Regions from separate parts of the Pseudomonas sp. MDT1-16 genome, predicted to be linked through region 1. Evidence: riboswitches for the same ligand, from Rfam matches in the RefSeq annotation. Region 1 holds a riboswitch; the other holds the start of a gene.

Region 1 (8,236 bases):
CAATCCGTTCAGCACGTTCGAGGCGATCCCGGCCCAGGCGCGTTATCAGTTCATGCTCGATAACGCCGAATACTTCGTGCGCACCTTCATTCGCGGCCCGGTGTGCCGCGGTCAGATCGCCACCGACGTGATCCGCGATAACTTCTGGGCACTGTTCCAGGCGCCAGAGCACGACCTCTACATCATCGATCCGAAGTATCGCGGCCAGGCCACGCCGTTGCTGGCGATGCCGGGGCAGAACGATGATGTCGGCAGTGTCCTGAGCCTGTGGCATGAATATCGCGACAAGCGTAACGAGTACGAGGCGCTGCGCCGTGACAGTTACGCCGATACGCCAGCCCCGAGCTGGTCGACCTTGTGGGCCGGCAACGACAACGCGCTGCTGAGCATTTTCCGGCATTTCGACAGCGCCTCGGTGAACAAGGGCCTGATCGGTGACGTGCCGCAAACGATGTGGCTGTTCGACTTCCCGCTGCTGGAGCGCACTTATTATCAGTTGGCGGTTAACTTCGACGTGTTCGGCAACGTCTCCCATCAGGCGCAAACGCGCCTGTACTTCGACCTGATTCGCAACGGCGCCGAGCAAAACTTCCTGCGTCTGATGCCCGCCGATTCGCGGGATGATTACCTCGACGATTGGTACCAGAGCGGCGGGAAATTCAAGATGTGGCTGGACTACGAGTCCATCGATAACGACAAAGAGACGGCGCTGGTGCTGGACCAAAAGGACCCGAAACGCGATTTCGCCATGCAGTTGCTGGCCCGTTACGGCGACCTCAACGCCAAGCCTGATCCGATCAACCGGTGTGACGGCGCTTATTGCTCGCGGCCGAACATCGATCCGGCATTGCAGAGCGCCGAGCAGGCCTTGAGTCGCCTGACTTCGCGTCCGGCGGCCGGATTGAAGGTCATTGATCAGTTGCCGGAAGCGACCCTGCTGCGCATCGAAACCCAGAGCGGCAAACGCGAGGTTTACAGCCTGCTGCGCAACCGCGCGCACAGTAACGTGGCGTTCCTGCTCGGTGAGTCGCTGCGGTATCAGCCAGGGCTCGACACCGTGACCATTTACCCGGGTGTGCTCAGCAGCTATCCGAACTTCATGTTCAACATCCCGGCGGAGCAAGTGCCTGAGTTTGTGGGCGAGATGGAAAACGCCAAAGACGCCCATCGCTTCGAAAAAATCGTCGAGCGCTGGGGTATTCGCCGCAGCCATCCGCAGTTCTGGTTCTACTTCCATGACCTGAGCCGGTACGTCCACGAGACCGATCCGGTGGAAGAGGGCGTGCTGGACATGAACCGGTACGAGAATCTTTGATTGAAAGCCTGAACACGCACCGCCGAACCCCTGTAGGAGCGAAGCTTGCTCGCGAAAGGGGGCTGACATTCAGCATAGATGTCGACTATCAGACCGCTTTCGCGAGCAAGCTTCGCTCCTACAGGGGTTGCGGTGATCAGATGTTCATCGACAGGCGCATCTTTCCCGACAAAAATACTAGGACTTTGTGCGGCGCGATGATTGGCGTAAACTGCGCCCAAGCCTGCGAGGAGTTTCCATGACCGCTATTACCATTACCGACGCCGCCCACGATTATCTGGCTGATCTGCTCTCCAAGCAGAACACCCCAGGCATCGGCATCCGCGTCTTTATCACCCAGCCTGGCACTCAGTACGCCGAAACCTGCATTGCTTACTGCAAGCCGGGCGAAGAAAAACCTGAAGACACGGCGCTGGGGCTGAAAAGCTTCACCGCTTACATCGACTCGTTCAGCGAAGCTTTCCTGGACGATGCGGTAGTCGACTACGCCACCGACCGCATGGGCGGCCAGCTGACCATCAAGGCGCCAAACGCCAAAGTCCCGATGGTCAACGCTGACAGCCCGGTCAACGAGCGCATCAACTACTACCTGCAAACCGAGATCAACCCGGGGCTGGCCAGCCACGGCGGTCAGGTCAGCCTGATCGATGTGGTCGAAGACGGCATCGCCGTACTGAAGTTCGGCGGCGGTTGCCAAGGCTGCGGCCAGGCAGACGTCACCCTGCGCGAAGGCATCGAGCGCACGTTGCTCGAGCGCATTCCCGAGCTCAAGGGTGTTCGTGACGTCACCGACCACACGCAGAAAGAAAACGCCTACTACTAAGTAAGGTGTTCGCTGCAAACATAAAAAAACGGCGCCCCGTGAGTGCCGTTTTTTTATGGGCGATACAAATGCGCATGCCCAGCGCGGTACAGCGATGACTCACTGAAGTGATCACTGCCCAACACTCGGCCCACCAAAATCAACGCCGTGCGCCGAAACCCCTTGGCTTCAACCTTCGCGGCAATGTCTTCAAGCGTCCCCACCACCCAATCCTGATCCGGCCAGGTCGCTCGGTGAATCACCGCGATTGGGCAGTCCGCGCCGTAGTGCGGCAGCAATTCAACCAGGATTTTCTGCAGATGATTGACCCCCAGATGAATCGCCATGGTCGCCCCATGCTGCGCCAGGCTGCCCAGTTCTTCGCCCGCGGGCATGGCGGTCTTGTCGGCGTAGCGGGTCAGGATCACGCTTTGCGACACATCGGGTAACGTCAGTTCGGCGCCCAACAGTGCCGCGCAGGCCGCCGTGGCCGTGACGCCGGGAATAATCTCAAAAGGGATGTCGAGTTCGCGCAGGTAACGAATCTGCTCGCCAATGGCACCGTAAAGACTCGGATCACCGGAATGTACACGAGCCACGTCCTGGCCCTTGGCATGGGCAGTCTTGATCAGCTCGATGATCTGTTCCAGATGCAGTTCGGCGCTGTTGACCACGTGTTCGGCGCGATGGCCTTCCAGCACGGCGGCGGGCACCAGGGAGCCGGCGTAGATGATCACCGGGCAGCTTCGAATCAGCCGTTGGCCTTTGACGGTGATCAGTTCCGGGTCGCCGGGACCTGCGCCAATGAAGTAGACGGTCATCGTCGGTTCCTGTGAGAAAAAGGGGCTGGACAAAGCTTCAGATGAAGATTGCTCATGATCAAAGACGGGGATTATTGAGGATTTCAGGCGACGCAGGCCAATGCCAAGGTGGCTTGGGCATATTTTTGTCGTGAAATCAGCAATTTTGCCGGTGCCTGGGCCAACTGTTCGGCCAGGGCCAGGGCGGCACTTTCCGCGACGCCGTAGCAGCCGGTGCGTTCGAACGCGATGTCCGAGCGGTGGCTGAGTTGCGGTTGATAGCCGGCCAGTTGTTCGCTGCTGAAGTACATCAGTGGCAGTGCTAGCTGTTCGGCCAATTCGATCAAACCAGGTTCTTCGCGCTTCAGGTCGATGCTGGCTAGAGCCTTGATCTGGTGAAGTTCGATTTTATGAGCCTGTAACGCCTGATCGAGCAGCGCCCGCAGCGTGCTGACGGGGCAGCCGCGCTGGCAGCCCAGGCCAACTACCAGGGTCGGCGCTGCGCTGGTGTCAGTCATGCGTGGGATTGACCATCGCTTTTTCGGCGGAACAACCAGGCACTGATCAAGCCCAGGGCCAGCCAGAACGCCACGTTGGTCAGTTGCGAAGCGATTTTGAATTGAGTTTCCAGGGCTTCTGGAGCCAGCATCGAGTGGACTTCCGGTTGTGGTGCGCCGATCACGTGAGGAACGGCCAGAATGGCCACGCCGAGCACTTTCATCAACCAGTGGCGGCTGAACACGATCAAGGCGATGCCGACCGCCGTGGAGGCGGCTGTGCCGATCCACCAGACCTGCCGTTGCGCCAAATCGGCAGCAGCAGTGCCCGGCAGCTCAGGTGGCAGGCCGAGGGTGGGTGCCAGCACGAACGTCGCATAACCGGCCAGGCCCCAGAGCAGGCCTTGGGAAGTACGAGTCGGCGCGCGCAAGGTGTAAAGACCGGCAAGCATCAGGGCGAAACCGACCGCTACCACCAGGTTGCCGCCCGTGGTCGACAGCACGCGCTGCCAGCCGTCTTCCGGTTCCCAGGCTCCGGCGTCGTGAGTGTGAGCAGCGACAACACCTGCTGCGTGTTCGTGAACGGCAACAGCGGCGGGCTCGGACTTTTCGTAAGTCTCGGCCTGCGAAATCAGCGGAGCCACCCAGAAGCTTTGCAGCACGGTCAGCAACAGGGCGGCCAGCAGCCCGGTGAACCCTGCGGTTTGCGCAATACGCTTGATCATGTAAACAGGTCTCAATGGCACGGGAATGCAGAGCTGTGGCGGGTATCGTGCGCGGCATTGTGCACCGCTTCGATGTGCGAGAAACCGGCGAAATACACCAGGCTAGCGCCAAGGATCGACGCACACACAGCGGCGGTCAGGCGTTGAGTCAGGGGCGTGGTGGTGCTGGCGGTGCTCTTATCGGTGTTGCTGCCGGTACTGCTGATGATCGACATGGCGCTTCCCTCTGGTCTGTCAGCGGGTGAATAGAGCGCATGGAAGACCCCTGCGAGTCGGGCGCGCAGGGGTTCAAACAGCGCCCGCCCACCGCGGGTTTGTTATTCAGTGATCGTAATGGTCACTTTGTGTTGCGGGCCGGTCTCCGGGCTCACGAGGGGCGCTGGCTTTCGCCTTGACCTGCAAACATCACCTTCCCATGCCGAACTGCTGGCACAGTGGATCTGACGCTTCGCTCGCTTACCGTTGCGGGGGCAGCACCGGACTGACATGGCTTTAGAGTAAAGCACATGATTCACCGGTTTCCCGTTTCACCCTGTGAAGGGCACCCGTAACAAGGCGTGTAGGAGAGCATGGGCGGGGGTTGGGCGTCAATTGGCAAGGGTTCTCACTTGGATACCGAGTCGCGCCCTTCGCGAGCTCAAGTGAACATTGACCCGCCCCGAGACGATGCGTAGCCTTGCGCTTTCGAGGTTCTTCGGCGTCTGCCGAAGCTAAGAAGGGAACGCGGTCGATGCCGCGGCTGCCCCCGCAACTGTGAACGGTTCTGTTGGCTGCCACGCCACTGTAAGCCCTGTCTATCGGGCCCGCGGGAAGGCGCAGCCAACGTCAGTCGAACGACTGGCAAGCCGTCAGCCAGGAGACCTGCCTCGACACAGATTCTCACTTTCAACCGGGCGGGGTGATCCGGTGGCGAACTCTTCAGGCACGCGCGTCCGCGTTGCCGGTCGTCGTCCCGTATGCCCGCCACCTTGCCAAAGGGCATCCGATGAAAACACTGGCCAAACTCCCTGTCACCATCGTTACCGGCTTCCTCGGCTCGGGCAAAACCACCTTGCTGCGGCACATGCTCGACAACGCTCAGGGCCGCCGCATCGCGGTGATCGTCAACGAGTTCGGCGAGCTGGGCATCGACGGCGAAATTCTCAAGCAGTGCTCCATCGGCTGCACAGAAGAAGAAGCCAACGGCCGCGTTTACGAATTGGCCAACGGCTGCCTGTGCTGCACCGTTCAAGAAGAATTCTTCCCGGTGATGCGCGAATTGGTCGCCCGTCGCGGCGACCTCGACCACATCCTCATCGAAACCTCGGGTCTGGCCCTGCCAAAACCGCTGGTGCAAGCCTTCCAGTGGCCAGAAATCCGCAGCGCCTGCACCGTTGACGCGGTCATCACCGTGGTCGATAGCCCAGCGGTCGCCGCCGGCACCTTCGCGGCTTTCCCGGACCAGGTCGATGCCCAGCGCAAACTCGACCCGAACCTGGACCACGAATCGCCGCTGCACGAGCTGTTCGCCGACCAACTGGCCAGCGCCGACCTGGTGATCCTCAACAAGGCCGACCTGATCAGCCCTGAAGACCTGGCCCGTGTGCGCCTGGAAGTTGCCGAAGAGTTGCCGCCTGCCGTAAAAGTCATCGAAGCCAGCAGCGGTCGTCTGCCACTGGACGTGCTGATCGGCCTCGGCGCCGGTTCCGAAGAACACATCGACAGCCGCCACAGCCATCACGATCACCACCATGAAGGTGAGGACGATCACGATCACGATGCTTTCGATTCGATCTCCATCGAACTGCCCCAGGCAGACGAAAGCCTGCTGCTGGACGCGTTGACTCAATTGGTGGTTCAGCACGGCATCCTGCGTGTCAAAGGTTTCGCCGCCATCCCGAACAAACCAATGCGCCTGTTAATCCAGGGCGTGGGCACACGTTTCGACAAGCATTTCGACCGTCAGTGGGGCGCCGACGAAGCGCGCACCACGCGCCTGGTATTGATCGGCCAGGAACTGGACGGAATTCTACTCGAAACGCAATTGCGCGCTGCGCTCAGCGTTTAAGCCATGCACCTGCTCAGGACCCAACCCGGCGGTTTCGTGTCGGATGACAACATTGCCGACCTTGGACAAACCCCCGCCGAGCTGGTGATCCTGTGCAGTGGCGACTCCAGCCTCGCGCTGCTCGCCGAAGCGGCGCAGCAGTTGCCTGACGATTACCCGAGCGTGCGCCTGGCCAACCCGATGCAGGTGCAGAATCATGCGTCGGTCGACCTGTATGTCGACGAAGTGCTGCGCCACGCCAAGGTGATTCTGATCTCGCTGCACGGCGGCATCGCCTATTGGCGTTATGGCGTGGAGCGCTTGGTGGCGTTGTCCCAGCGCGGCGTGCAGCTGATTCTGGTACCCGGCGATGACCGCCCGGACCCGGAACTCAGCGACCTCAGCACCGTGGCAGCCTGCGACCGCGATCGGCTTTGGCAGTTTTTGCGTCAGGGCGGCATGAGCAATGCCCTGGATTTTTTCCGCTGCCTCGCCAATCGTTGGCTGGATCGCGACTACGCCTGGGCCGAGCCGCAAACTCTGCCGCGCACGGCGATCTACCATCCGCAAAAAAGCCCCGCAGCCCTTCACGATTGGCAAGCCGACTGGCAGGCCGATCAACCGGTGGCGGCGGTGCTGTTTTACCGTTCGCATCTGCAAGCGGCGAACACCGGTTTCATCGATATTTTCTGCCAGCGTTTGCAAGCGGCGGGGTTGAACCCGTTGCCAATTGCGCTGGCCAGTTTGAAAGAGCCCGGCTGCCTGACGGCGGTCGAGGACTGGTTGGATGAAGTCGACGCCGGCGTGATTCTCAACACCACCGGTTTCGCTCAATCCAGCCCCGAAGCGCCGCACCGGCGACCGTTTCGTCGCAACATCCCGGTCATTCAGGCGATTTGCGCCCAGGACAACGAGCCCGGTTGGCGCGCCAGTGAACAGGGCCTCGGTCCACGCGATCTGGCAATGCACATCGCGCTGCCGGAACTGGATGGCCGAATCATCAGCCGGCCGATTAGCTTCAAGGACTTGGCCTGGCGCAGCGAGCGCAGCCAGTCGGACGTGGTCTGCTACCGGCCGCAACCTGAACGTATGGATTTTGTCGCCGAACTGGCGCGGCGCTGGATTGATCTGGCGCGCGTGCCCAATGGCGAGAAGCGCATCGCCTTGATCCTCGCCAACTACCCGACTCGTGATGGTCGTATCGGCAACGGCGTGGGCCTCGACACCCCGGCCGCCGCGCTGAATATCCTCCGTGCGCTGCACACCGAAGGTTATCCGCTACCGGCGGAGTTACCGGACACTGGCACCGCGTTGATCCAGCAATTGCTCGGTGGCGTCAGCAACGACCTCGACACCCTTGACCAGCGTCCATGTCAGCAAAGCCTGGCGATGGAAGACTATCTGCTGATGTTCAACGCCTTGCCCGAATCCAACCGCCAAGCCGTGCTGGAACGCTGGGGCACGCCCGAAAGCGATCCGATGTTCCGTGGCGGGCGAATGATGATCGCCGGGCTGCGCTTTGGCCTGACCTTCGTCGGCATTCAACCGGCACGCGGTTATCAGGTGGATCCGAGCGCGGTGTATCACGACCCGGACCTGGTGCCGCCTCACGGTTATCTGGCGTTCTACTTCTGGTTGCGTAACACCTATGGCGCCCACGGCGTGATCCACGTCGGCAAGCACGGCAATCTCGAATGGCTGCCGGGCAAAGGCGTCGGGCTGTCGGAGAACTGCTGGCCGGATGCGCTGCTCGGGCCGCTGCCGAACATCTATCCGTTCATCGTCAATGATCCGGGCGAGGGCGCCCAGGCCAAGCGCCGCACCCAGGCCGTGATCATTGATCACCTGATGCCGCCGCTGACGCGCGCCGAAACCTACGGCCCGTTGCGCAACCTCGAATTACTCGCCGACGAGTATTACGAAGCGCAATTGCTCGATCCGCGCCGTGCCCGGGAATTGCAGCGCGACATCCTGCAACTGGTGCGCGAGACGCACATCGACCGCGAACTGCAACTGGACGAGAAGCTCGACAGTGATGCCGATGCGGCGATCTGGTTGCCGCGTCTGGACA
Region 2 (8,236 bases), 700 kb from region 1:
CGGTGTATTTGCCGTTGGCCGAGCTGCTTGATCGTGGCATTGCCATCCTCGACAACCTCGAACAGTACGAGCTGGTCTGCCTGGATGATTTGCAGGCGGTAGCCGGTCGAGCGGATTGGGAGGAGGCGCTGTTCCATCTGTTCAATCGTCTGCGTGACAGCGGTCGACGCCTGCTGATCGCCGCTTCGACATCCCCGCGCGAACTGCCGGTGAAGCTGGCGGACCTCAAATCCCGTCTGACGTTGGCGTTGATCTTTCAGATGCGTCCGCTCTCCGACGAAGACAAATTGCGTGCCTTGCAACTGCGCGCATCGCGTCGCGGTCTGCATTTGACCGATGAAGTCGGGCATTTCATTTTGACCCGCGGTACCCGCAGCATGAGCGCGCTTTTCGAGCTGCTTGAACGCCTCGATCAGGCCTCCCTTCAAGCTCAGCGCAAGCTGACGATCCCCTTTCTGAAAGAAACGTTAGGCTGGTAAAACCCAAGCCTGTCGCGGGTTGCGGCATATTTCAGGCGTCAAGAATTCCGCATTCCTACAGGGTTGCAGGCTGCGCGAACGTCTAAAACGGGCTTAAGCGCTTAGATGTAAACGAGAAACCGATAAGTCACATCAAGATCGATTGAATTTGCAAATGAGATTGATAGTGGGCATAGTCTCGCCTTCTTTAGAATCAGACACGGTCGTGCCCATGCTAAATCGCTTTGCACCCCTCGTGCCCCTCGCACTCGTCACCCTGTTGTTCGGTTGCGCTGCTCACTCTCCAGTGTCCCAGCAAGCGCAGCAACAGCAGGCTAAAAATTCTGTTTCTGCCCAATCTTCCGTTCTTTATCAGCAAGCGCTTGAACAGGAAGAGGCGGCCACCGAAAAAGAATTGGCAGACTTCGCCGGCGGCAAGTCGTACCAGCTTCCGGTTCTGGCCGACAGCATCCTCGAACGCGGCATGTCCCTGATCGGTACCCGTTACCGTTTCGGCGGCACCTCCGAAGCCGGCTTTGATTGCAGTGGCTTCATCGGTTACCTGTTTCGTGAAGAAGCCGGCCTGAACTTGCCACGCTCCACTCGCGAAATGATCAACGTGGACGCTCCGTTGGTTTCGCGCAGCAAACTGAAGCCTGGCGACTTGCTGTTTTTCGCCACCAATGGCCGTCGCGGCCGCGTCAGTCACGCCGGGATCTACCTGGGTGACAACCAGTTCATCCATTCCAGCAGCCGTCGCAGCGGTGGTGTCCGGATCGATAGCCTGGGCGACAGCTACTGGAGCAAGACCTTCATCGAAGCCAAGCGCGCACTGGCGATGGCGCCAACTGCAGCCCCGAGTATCGTCACGGCTCGCAAGTAAGCGGACTTTTTGTAAGGTGAACTTAAAGTCTTACTTGAAGTTTGCCGCGTAGCCGCTAGAATCCTGATCTATTATTGATGGCAAACCGCCTGCGTCCTGCGCAGGCGGTTTTCTTTTCTGTCCTCCCGGCAGAAAAAGCCGCAGCCAGATCAGGATGTTCTGCCTATGTCGACGTCGGCCCGCCTCGCAATCATGTTCTTCGCAGCGCTGCTCAGCGCCTGCGCCAGCCGTACACCGCCTCCTGCGCCGGTGGTTCGCGCGCCCATTGTTTTCGGTTCCTCCCAAGCATTCTCCCCTGAGGCAGAAGACGTGTTGTTCCGCGCGCTCGGCCTGGTGGGCACCCCGTACCGTTGGGGTGGCAACACGCCGGCTTCGGGTTTCGATTGCAGCGGGCTGATCGGTTACGTCTACCATGACGTCGCCGGCATTTCCCTGCCGCGTACCACCCGCGAGATGATCAGCATGCAGGCGGCCAGTGTGGGCAAGGAAGGTCTGCAAACTGGTGACCTGATCTTCTTCGCCACCAATGGCGGCTCCCAGGTCAGCCACGCCGGGATCTACGTCGGCGAAGGTCGCTTCGTCCATGCGCCCGCCACCGGCGGCACGGTGAAGCTCGACAGCTTGTCCAAAGCTTACTGGCAGAAAGCCTATCTGAGTGCCAAGCGCGTCTTGCAACCGGAGCACTTGGCACGCAACCCCTAAATGGCAGAGGTTGTCATGACCGCTCGCACACTCAATCTCGACGATTCCCTGTATCGATACCTGCTCGATGTTTCCCTGCGCGAAACGGCGCTGCTCAAGCGTCTGCGTGACGAAACCCAGGCGCTGTCCATGGCGCGCTGGCAAGTGGCGCCGGAGCAGGGTCAGTTTCTTGCGCTACTGGTGAAACTCACCGGCGCCAAGCGTCTGCTGGAGGTCGGCACCTTCACCGGTTACAGCGCCTTGTGCATGGCGGCTGCATTACCGGATGACGGCTCGCTGATCTGCTGCGACATTCCTGGCGACTACAATGCCACCGCACGCCGTTACTGGCAGGAGGCGGGGTTAACCGGACGAATAGACCTACGCTTGGCACCTGCGCTGGAAACCCTGGCTCAGCTGGATCAACAAGAGCCGTTCGACCTGATCTTCATTGATGCCGACAAAGCCAACTATCCACGCTATCTGGAGCACGCCCTGCGTCTGCTGCGTGTTGGCGGTCTGGCGGTGTTTGATAACACGCTGTGGAGCGGACGGGTGCTTGAGGACAATCCCGAGAGCGAAGACACCCGAGCCATCCAGGCACTCAATCGCGCCTTGAAAGATGACTCGCGTGTGGATCTGTCATTGTTGCCGTTGGGCGATGGATTGACCCTGTGCCGCAAGCGCTAAGCGCTTACTTGGCCGCCGACACGCGCCACACCTTGTTCCCCACGTCATCCGCCACCAACAAATCACCCTGCTGATCAATCACCACGCCTACCGGACGGCCCATGGCTTTTTCCTCGTCATTGAGGAAGCCGGTGAGCACATCAACCGGCTGCCCGACCGGTTTCCCTGCGCTGAACGGTACGAAAATCACTTTGTAGCCACTGTGCGGTTTACGATTCCACGAGCCATGCTGGCCGACGAATGCGCCTTCCTTGAATTGCGCCGGCAGCGTGTTGCCTTCAGCGAACGTCAGGCCCAGCGATGCGGTATGCGGGCCGACCGCGTAGTCCGGAGCAATGGCCTTGGCCACGAGGTCGGGGTTTTGCGGCTCGACGCGAATGTCGACGTGCTGGCCGTAATAACTGTAAGGCCAGCCGTAGAACCCGCCGTCTTTCACTGAAGTGATGTAGTCCGGCACCAGGTCGCTGCCGATTTCGTCGCGCTCGTTGACCGCCGTCCACAGTGCGCCGCTCCGAGGTTCCCAGGCCAGGCCGTTTGGATTACGAATTCCCGAGGCGAAGATCCGATGGTTGCCGGTGGTGCGATCCACTTCCCAGATCGCCGCGCGACCTTCTTCCTTGTCCATGCCGTTTTCGGCGACGTTGCTGTTGGAGCCCACCGTGACGTACAACTTGCTGCCGTCCTTGCTGGCGATGACGTTTTTGGTCCAGTGGTGATTGAGCGTACCGCCTGGCAGGTCGATCACCTTCATCGGCTGTGACTTGATCGCCGTCTCGCCGTTTTCATAGTGGAAGCGCAGCAAGCGGTCCGTATCGGCGACGTACAGGTCATTGCCGACCAGGGTCATGCCGAAGGGCGAGTTGAGCTTTTCCAAAAACACAGTGCGGGTTTCGGCAATGCCGTCGTGATCCTTGTCCCGCAGCAGCGTGATGCGGTTCGGGCTCGGTACTTTGGCGCCCGCACGGCCCATGACTTTGCCCATGACCCAGCCACGAATGCCTTTGCCGTCATCGGGTTTGGGCGGTGCATTGGTTTCGGCGACCAGCACGTCGCCGTTGGGCAACACGTAGAGCCAGCGCGGGTGATCGAGACCTTCAGCAAAGGCTGCCACTTGAGTTCCTGTCGCGGCGATGGGTTTCGCGCCGACCGGCCAGCCGATCGCCGGGGCGATGTTCACCGTCGGGATCAGGGTTTTGTTTGGTTCTGGCAGCTTGGGCGAGGGGCCGGTGCCGTCGGAGATTTGCAGCCTGGAGGTTTCACCACAGGCGGCAAGCCCTCCGGCGAGCACGATGACGAGAGCGAGCTGAGGCTTGCGCATGCTGATCTTCCCTATGAATGCATTGACCTAATCAATAGAGAAGCGCAGGTGCGCGATGGTTCAACCGTTCAGCCGCGGGCTTCCTTGAGCAGCACGGCAATGCCGGGGTGATAGTTGCCGGTTTCGTTGCGCAACTTGCGATAGGCGTAGGGGAAATACCAGGCCACCGCGCAGGTGTGTTCCTTTTGCAGGTCGTCGACCATGTCCTGGAGTTCTTCCGGGGTAGCGCTTTGTTGGGCCTTTTGTGGCGCAACGAACAGGCAGCCGAGTTTCAGGTCGCTGGCGTAGCTGATGCGCTTGGCGTCGCTGGTGATGTCCTGCAATGCTTGAGTCAGGTTCAGGCTGTTCACGCGTGGCCAGCGCTGGGTCGCCTGAAGGTAAGCGCGTTCTTCGCGGGTCGCGATAAACAGATCGGCGCGGCCATTGCGTTCGCCTTCTTCGGTCTGTTTACGGGTCGGTGTTTGCTGCAGCGTCACCATTTCCGCCATCCACGCAGCGGCGGACAGCAGGCTCAGGTTGGCTTTTTCGTCGAACCAGTAAGGCGTGTCGTTATCGCCGCGCACGGCGTTGTAGCGGTCGATACAGTCAAACCAGCGTTCCAGCACCGGGCGCAGGAATTCCAGCTTCGGATTGCTGATGATCATGCCTTGCATGTGGCTCACCTTTGTTATTGTGTTGTGAGAGTGTGGCTCTTTGATATCACTGCTGGAAGTGTGGCACAAGATTGGCGTCAGATAATTGATCGACGGCAGTTATTCGCTCGCAGGCCACCCGTCTTCAATTGACGCTCCATCCCCAACCCTCTAACCTTCGCGGCTTGTTTCAGGTGCTCTGTGACTGCGGTCGACAGAGTGAAACAGGGAAGCCGGTGAGTGAATCTCTTCAAGTGAAGAATGATCACGATCCCGGCGCTGCCCCCGCAACGGTAAATAAGTGAAGGCTGCGCCTTGAGCCACTGTGTCGACTGTCGACATGGGAAGGCGCGCAGTCAGGCGAATCGCCGCTCATGAGCCCGGAGACCGGCCTGATCCATCCAGCGGCATCACGGTGGGCGATGCCAGGCTTTTTGCCGTCTATTCTTGTGCCTGCCCGCCGTTATCCAGCCTCAACGGAGAGCTCCCCCATGACTGATACCCCCGATCGTGACGAACGTCATCTGGCGCGTATGCTGCGCAAAAAAGCCGTGATCGACGAACGCATCGCCAACTCCCCGAATGAATGCGGCCTGCTGCTGGTGCTGACCGGCAACGGCAAAGGCAAAAGCAGTTCGGCCTTCGGCATGCTCGCCCGTTCCATGGGCCACGGCATGCAGTGTGGCGTGGTGCAGTTCATCAAGGGGCGTAACAGCACCGGCGAAGAACTGTTCTTCCGGCGCTTCCCGGAACAGGTGCGTTTTCATGTGATGGGCGAGGGCTTCACCTGGGAAACCCAGGATCGCCAGCGTGACATCGCCGCCGCGGAAGCTGCATGGGCGGTGTCCCGTGAACTGCTGCGTGATCCGTCGATTGGCCTGGTGCTGCTGGATGAGTTGAACATTGCGCTCAAGCACGGTTATCTGGATCTCGATCAGGTGCTCAGCGATTTGCAGGCGCGTCCGCCGATGCAACATGTGGTGGTTACCGGTCGCGGCGCCAAGCCGGAGATGATCGAACTGGCCGACACGGTCACCGAAATGGGCGTGATCAAACATGCGTTCCAGGCCGGGATCAAAGCGCAAAAAGGCGTCGAGCTGTGAATACTACTTTATGAAAATCAGTCGTCACTGCCCGGCGGTGCTGATCGCCGCGCCGGCCTCCGGTCAGGGCAAGACCACCGTCACCGCCGCGCTGGCCCGTTTGCATCGCAATCAGGGGCGCAAGGTTCGCGTGTTCAAGTGCGGCCCGGACTTTCTCGACCCGATGATTCTCGAGCGCGCCAGCGGTGCGCCGGTGTATCAACTGGACATGTGGATGGTCGGCGAGCAGGAAAGTCGTCGTCTGTTGTGGGAAGCCGCCGGCGAAGCCGATCTGATCCTCATCGAAGGCGTCATGGGGCTATTTGACGGTACGCCGTCCAGCGCTGATCTGGCGCGGCATTTCGGTGTGCCGGTGCTGGGTGTGATCGACGGCACCGCCATGGCCCAGACCTTCGGCGCACTGGCGTTGGGGTTGGCGCGCTATCAGCCGGATTTACCGTTTGCCGGTGTGCTGGCCAACCGCGTCGGCACCCTGCGTCACGCGCAATTACTGGAAGGCAGCCTCACTGAAGGTTTGCGCTGGTACGGCGCCTTGTCCCGGGAAACCGGGATCGAATTGCCGAGTCGTCATTTGGGTCTGGTTCAGGCCAGTGAGTTGAACGATCTCGATCTGCGCCTCGATGCGGCCGCCGATGCGTTGGCCAGCAGCTGTGAGGTCGAGCTGCCACCGGCCGTCGAATTCGCCGCCCCGGATGTGCTCGAAGCCGAGCCGTTGCTGACGGGTTTGCGAATTGCCGTGGCCCGTGACGAAGCGTTTGCCTTCACCTACGGCGCAAGCCTGGATCTGCTGCGCGCCATGGGCGCTCAATTGCTGTTTTTCTCGCCGATCCGTGACGCGCAATTGCCGGAAGCGGACAGCCTCTATCTGCCTGGCGGTTATCCCGAATTGCACCATGTGGCGCTGTCACAGAACACCACAATGCTGAGCGCAATCCGAGCTCACCATGCGGCGGGTAAACCGTTGTTGGCCGAATGTGGCGGCATGCTTTATTTGCTTGATTCGTTGACCGATGTCGAGGGCACTCGCGCGGAATTAGTCGGCCTGCTGGCAGGGGACGCGGTGATGCAAAAGCGTCTGGCTGCGTTGGCGTTGCAGGCGGTCGAGTTGCCCGAAGGCTTATTACGCGGCCACACCTATCACCACTCGTTGACCAGCACCGAGTTGGAGCCGATTGCCCGGGGCTTGAGCCCTAACGGCGGGCGCGGGGCGGAGGCGGTTTATCGTCAGGGGCGGATGACCGCCTCTTATGTGCACTTCTATTTCCCGTCCAATCCATCGGCGGTTGCCGCGCTATTTGCGCCTGACCAGAACCCTGTGGGAGCGGGCTTGCTCGCGAAGAGGCCATGACCGACAACGCCTTCTCCGAAGCCGAACGCGCGGCGGTCTACCGAGCCATCGGCGAACGCCGCGACATGCGCCATTTCAGCGGCGGCACCGTCGAGCCGCAATTACTGCGGCGCCTGCTCGAAGCGGCGCATCAGGCACCGAGTGTCGGCCTGATGCAGCCCTGGCGGTTCATCCGCATCAGCGATCGAGCCCTGCGCGGCAAGATTCAGTTACTGGTGGAAGAAGAACGCATCCGCACCGCCGAAGCCCTCGGCGAGCGCACCGACGAATTCATGAAGCTGAAAGTCGAAGGCATCAACGACTGCGCCGAGGTGCTGGTCGCCGCGCTGATGGACGATCGCGAGCGCCATATCTTCGGCCGTCGCACCTTGCCGGAAATGGACATGGCCTCGTTGTCCTGCGCGATCCAGAACCTCTGGCTGGCCTCCCGCGCCGAAGGGCTGGGCATGGGCTGGGTGTCGCTGTTCGAGCCGCAAGCCCTGGCGGACCTGCTGGGTTTGCCCGCCGGAGCCAAGCCGTTGGCTGTTCTTTGTCTCGGCCCGGTCAAGGAATTTTATCCGGCGCCGATGCTGGTACTCGAAGGCTGGGCGCAGGGGCGTCCGCTCAGTGAGCTGCTGTACGAAAACTATTGGGGAGTAAGTCAATGAGTGTGGCGTTGTTGAGTGTCGCCGCGGTTGCGCTGGATGCGCTGCTGGGTGAACCCAAACGCTGGCATCCGCTGGTGGCGTTCGGCCGTTTTGCCGATCGCATCGAGCAACGTTTCAACTCCGGCGGTCGCGGCTGGCGCAGTCATGGCGTCACCGCATGGGTGATCGCGGTGTTGCCGCTGACGTTGCTGGCCACGGCGTTTTCCTGGGCGCCCTATGTCGGCTGGATCGTCGAAATTCTCGCGCTCTATTGCGCCCTCGGCCTGCGCAGCCTCGGTGAACACGTCGAACCGGTGGCCAAAGCCCTGCGCAGCGATGATCTGGACGAGGCGCGCAAACGCGTGGGTTATCTGGTCAGTCGCCAGACCACCGAACTGGATAAAACCGAAGTCGCCCGGGCCGCCACCGAATCGGTGCTGGAGAACGGCAGTGACGCGGTGTTTGCCGCGTTGTTCTGGTTTGCCGTGGCGGGTGCG

What was found. A riboswitch is a leader RNA that binds a small molecule or an ion and turns the genes downstream of it on or off. The one in region 1 is predicted to bind cobalamin.
Region 2: another riboswitch for cobalamin. It lies ahead of cobO (cob(I)yrinic acid a,c-diamide adenosyltransferase); the one in region 1 lies ahead of ACYZT3_RS16620 (CbtB domain-containing protein).

The regions. Positions count from the first base shown of each region.
Region 1 covers NZ_CM142717.1:3,636,309-3,644,544, reverse strand. Annotated here, with positions in the region: gene ACYZT3_RS16645 (fatty acid cis/trans isomerase) at 1-1,315, shown strand, start outside; gene nfuA (Fe-S biogenesis protein NfuA) at 1,554-2,138, shown strand; gene cobM (precorrin-4 C(11)-methyltransferase) at 2,192-2,938, opposite strand; gene ACYZT3_RS16630 (cobalamin biosynthesis protein) at 3,022-3,435, opposite strand; gene ACYZT3_RS16625 (CbtA family protein) at 3,432-4,139, opposite strand; gene ACYZT3_RS16620 (CbtB domain-containing protein) at 4,151-4,354, opposite strand; cobalamin riboswitch at 4,475-4,703, opposite strand; cobalamin riboswitch at 4,810-5,022, shown strand; gene cobW (cobalamin biosynthesis protein CobW) at 5,125-6,186, shown strand; gene cobN (cobaltochelatase subunit CobN) at 6,190-8,236, shown strand, end outside.
Region 2 covers NZ_CM142717.1:4,339,300-4,347,535, reverse strand. Annotated here, with positions in the region: gene hda (DnaA regulatory inactivator Hda) at 1-479, shown strand, start outside; gene ACYZT3_RS19925 (C40 family peptidase) at 691-1,341, shown strand; gene ACYZT3_RS19920 (C40 family peptidase) at 1,507-2,043, shown strand; gene ACYZT3_RS19915 (O-methyltransferase) at 2,059-2,712, shown strand; gene ACYZT3_RS19910 (PQQ-dependent sugar dehydrogenase) at 2,717-4,030, opposite strand; gene ACYZT3_RS19905 (hypothetical protein) at 4,099-4,683, opposite strand; cobalamin riboswitch at 4,838-5,072, shown strand; gene cobO (cob(I)yrinic acid a,c-diamide adenosyltransferase) at 5,154-5,765, shown strand; gene ACYZT3_RS19895 (cobyrinate a,c-diamide synthase) at 5,776-7,113, shown strand; gene bluB (5,6-dimethylbenzimidazole synthase) at 7,110-7,760, shown strand; gene cbiB (adenosylcobinamide-phosphate synthase CbiB) at 7,757-8,236, shown strand, end outside.